2 regions of the Streptococcus zhangguiae genome follow, and region 2 is predicted to be linked to the other one. Evidence: predicted binding sites of a transcription regulator. Region 2 holds the regulator's gene; the other holds the start of a gene.
The links. Region 2 encodes NrdR, which represses ribonucleotide reductase genes. Its sites were predicted from a motif close to ACACNATATATNGTGT; they were not measured.
Positions count from the first base shown of each region.

Region 1: nrdD (anaerobic ribonucleoside-triphosphate reductase) is a predicted target of NrdR. The motif match lies at 1,231-1,246, and genes of this name have one in related genera.

Region 1 is NZ_CP072115.1:2,008,236-2,010,441, reverse strand. It holds gene J5M87_RS09395 (quinol oxidase) at 1-1,063, shown strand, start outside; gene nrdD (anaerobic ribonucleoside-triphosphate reductase) at 1,343-2,206, shown strand, end outside.
Region 2 is NZ_CP072115.1:1,634,100-1,636,305, reverse strand. It holds gene J5M87_RS07680 (AI-2E family transporter) at 1-709, shown strand, start outside; gene nrdR (transcriptional regulator NrdR) at 820-1,287, shown strand; gene J5M87_RS07670 (replication initiation and membrane attachment family protein) at 1,296-2,206, shown strand, end outside.

The sequences.
Region 1 (2,206 bases), 370 kb from region 2:
TTTTGGCGGTATTCAAGCAAGTTTGTTTGTATTACCTGTTTTGATGACGAGCTTGTGGTTACTCATTCGATATTTTGAAAATGCAGTTCGAGATGAGCTATTCATTTTATACGGAATCGATGCAGCGATTGCAGTGATGATCTATCCTAAGAGTATTCTATTTTGGTTGGTAGCTACTCTTGTTCTCCTCGTCTATAATGCGACACATCGTCAGATGGCAAGAGGAGTATATCAAGCTCTAGCAACAATATTTGGTTTCTTGTTGATTAGCTATTCAGTTGGGTATTATACATTTGTAGAACAAATCCTAGGAGCTGCTATTCAACAGACCTTACGCTATGAGCTTGGAGTAAATGTTAGCTATGATGGTATGTGGTGGACAGTTGCTCAAGTTGGGCTATTCTGCCTGTTGTCAGGATTCTTAAAACATTTATTGCAGTCAGTAATGTCGTTTGGAGAAGGTCAGCATACCTATAGCAAAGTTATTGCGATTCTGACTTTCTTGGGACAATCAGCTTTTTTGATTACAAGTAGTCATTTTGTGATGAGTCAACTGGTGTTATTGTTACCGTATGGTTTTGTTCTAGCTTTATTACACCATGCACCAAATGAACAGATTGACTTGGAGCTTGAGGTTACTACAGATTATTCGTATCCAAAGACGGCATTCTATTTGCCAATTGTTTTGTGTTTACTCGTTTTCTTACAACCTGCTATGACTTATTTTGTTGAAGGAGATTTGACCAAGGAACGTGGGACTATTGCACAATATATTCAGGAGCATTCACGGGATTCGGAACTTGTTTATGCTTGGGATGATAGTGCTCAGATTTATCTACGGAGCAAGCGGTTATCAGCCGCAACAATTATAACACCGACACCGTACTTGGATACTCAATCAAATCAAGAGAGTCTTAGCTTTGATTTAAAGAAAAACAAGGCGCGCTATATAGCGGTCAATCGTAACGTTTCTATGCCAGATAGTATTCAGTCAAATGTAGACGATCAATACGAAAAAGTGGATTTAGGAACAGAACAACTAACCTTATATGAGAAGAAATAATGAGAGGAGCAGGAGAAGTCGTGAGTTCATAGCAAGCGACTTTCTCGCTCCTTTTTTAATGGATTCTCTATAATATCTCCTGTCTAAGAATAGTAGGTATTTGGCTGATTAAATGGGAATAGCTGATACAGTTGGGTGTGTTGCCCAGCTTTTTTATCGTCTGAAAACTTCTATATATTGTGTTTTTTGTAAAAAAATAATAAATATACTACTAGATATTGAATTTATTTTTGTGAAGTGATACACTATAGAAAGACAGAGAAGAGGGGAGCATACGAAATGGTAGTACAAGTAGAACGAATGATTGTGCCAGAAATTCTTGTTCTAAAGCGTGATGGGCGGACAGTAGTCTTTGATGCGGGAAAGATTTTTTCAGCTCTTAGTCGTGCTAATGCTGAGCTAGAGCAACCTTGTTCACAGGCGGTTCTTGAGCACATTGTACAAGCTGTACTCGAAGAAATTGGCCGCCGTTTTCATCAGGATATTCAGATTTATGAAATTCAGACCATTGTTGAACAAGAATTGCTAAAGGCACACTTGTATGAATTGGCAGAAGTTTATATTCAGTATCGGACCAGACGTGATTTTGAGCGTCATCAGGCGATGGACATTAATTTTTCCATTGAAAAACTCTTGAAAAAAGACCAAACGGTAGTCAACGAAAATGCCAATAAGGATAGCGAGGTTTTTAATACCCAACGTGATTTGACAGCAGGAATTGTGGGAAAATCGATTGGGCTCAAGCTCTTGCCAGCTCATGTGGCAAATGCCCACCAAAAAGGGGATATTCATTTCCACGATTTAGATTACAGTCCCTATACACCAATGACCAACTGCTGTTTGATTGATTTTAAGGGGATGTTGGCTAAGGGATTTAAAATTGGAAATGCAGAAGTGGAAAGTCCCAAGTCTATTCAGACAGCGACAGCTCAAATTTCGCAAATTATCGCGAATGTCGCCTCAAGTCAGTATGGTGGTTGTACAGCAGATCGTGTAGATGAGTTGTTAGCGCCGTATGCAGAATTGAATTATCAGAAGCATTTAAAGGATGCAAGAGAGTGGGTATTACCTGAAAAGCAGGAAGAATATGCGCGTGAAAAGACTAAAAAAGACATCTACGATGCCATGCAGTCCTTGGAATAT
Region 2 (2,206 bases):
CACTCAGTTTACAGACTGGTCGAAGTTGTCAGGTTTTGCGACAGCTTTCCTTGCAGGATTAGCCAATAATGTGACTGGTATCTTTTCAAATGTATTGACCTTAATTATGGCTTTCTTTTTTACTCTGAGTATTCTAGGTAGTAAAGAGCAGCTACAAGATATGACTGTTAAGTTACTCCAAGCAGCTTTTCCAGAAAAAGTTGTTCGTGTGATTGCTTACATTGGAGAAGTCATTGTAGAGACCTATGATCGCTTTTTGATGAGTCAGATTGTTGAGGCCGTGATTATCGGTTTACTCGTTTTTGTCAGTTATTCGCTCTTTTCCATTCCATACGCTGGGATGGCAGGGATTTTATCGGGTGTCTTATCTTTTGTGCCTTATATTGGTCCGCTTTCTGCCTGCCTTATTAGTGCCTTATTTGTGTCGGTTCAAAATCCTTGGCTGGCCTTATGGTCTGTTGTGTTATTCCAAATTATCCAGTTAATTGAGGGAAATGTCATCTACCCTCGTGTAGTCGGGCAATCTGTTGGTTTGCCAACCTTGTTTACTTTGGCAGCTGCTTTAATTGGTGGAAATCTATTTGGACTCTTAGGTATGGTCTTTTTCACGCCAATTTTTGCGGTGATTTATCGTCTTGTCAAAGAATGGACCTATGCAAGACTAGAAGCGAAAGAAGCTGAGGGGCAAACGGTTAAGCAAATGGAATAAGAGAGTATTAAAAATTAAATCAGCAGTAGAGCAAGTCGTAGCTTGCTCTCTTTGCTTATCCCATGAAATATGATACAATGAAGTGATAATGATAAAATGGGAGAAGTAGCATGCGTTGCCCGAAATGTACCAGTATAAAATCCAGTGTTGTTGACAGTCGTCAGGCAGAAGATGGCAATACCATTCGCCGCAGAAGAGAGTGTGAGCAGTGTGGTTACCGTTTTACCACCTATGAGCGAGTAGAAGAAAAAACCTTGGTTGTTGTTAAGAAGGATGGGACTCGTGAACAATTTTCCCGTGAGAAAATTTTCAACGGGATTATTCGTTCTGCCCAAAAACGCCCAGTATCCAGTAGTGAAATTGAAGAGGTTGTTAGCCGAATTGAACAAAGAGTGCGTGCCCATAGTGATAGCGAAGTTGAGAGTGATTTGATTGGGAATCTGGTCATGGAAGAATTGGTCGAATTGGACGAGATTACCTATGTTCGGTTCGCTTCTGTTTATCGTTCTTTTAAAGATGTCGGTGAACTGGAAAACCTGCTCAAACAAATTACCAAGGGTAGTAAGGCTAGAAGATAGGACAAAAAATGAAACCAAATGATCTCTATTCTTACATCCGAAAAAATGTGGTGAGTCCGAATTGGCTGAGTTTTATTCTTTGTTATCAACCGATTATTGGCTTAGAAGCAGCGGCAGTCTATCAATTTTTGTGGGCTAGCTATGACCATGGTGCAGGTAAATACCCACTTAGTCGTATTCTGAATCATGTGAATATGGGAATTCCTCATTTAGAACAGACACTAGATGTTCTTGGAGCCATGCAACTGTTAGCCATTTATCAGAAAGGTGATAGCTATGTTTTTCGCTTAGCAGAACCGCTAGCCAAAGAAGATTTTCTTGACAATCCCCTGTATCAAAAACTATTGGCTAAGAAAATTGGTGAGCCAGCTGTTGAGGAACTCATTGTGTCTAAACCAGTAACTGACACGGAAGTGACTAAATCATTTTCAGACGTCTTTAGTATGACGGGAGATATTCCCCTAAAACCCTTCCAAAATTCAAGTTTTGATTTACAGGCTTTCAAAACCATGATGGCGCGTGATCAGTTGCGTTTTCAAAATGAAAGAGATGATGTTATTGCCTTGTATCATTTGGCAGAAAAAAATGGTTGGGATTGGACGCAGACCTATACTATCGCAAAAGAGACTGCAAATGGTCAGGTGATTAGGGTCAACCGGATGGAGCAAAAGGTTGAAGTAAAACCAGTTGTTGTGACGGGGTTGACTAAGCAAGAACAAGCTATTGTTCGAGAGAGTCGTGCAAAAACTGCTCTTGAATTTTTAACGCTCTTAAAAGAAACACGTCATGCGACAGTAACGATGTCAGAGCGTAAGTGCTTGCAGCAATTAGTCGATTTGGGCTTGCTGGATGAGGTGATCAATGTGATTGTTCTCTATACTTTTAACAAGATTGACTCAGCCAATTTACAGGAAGCCTA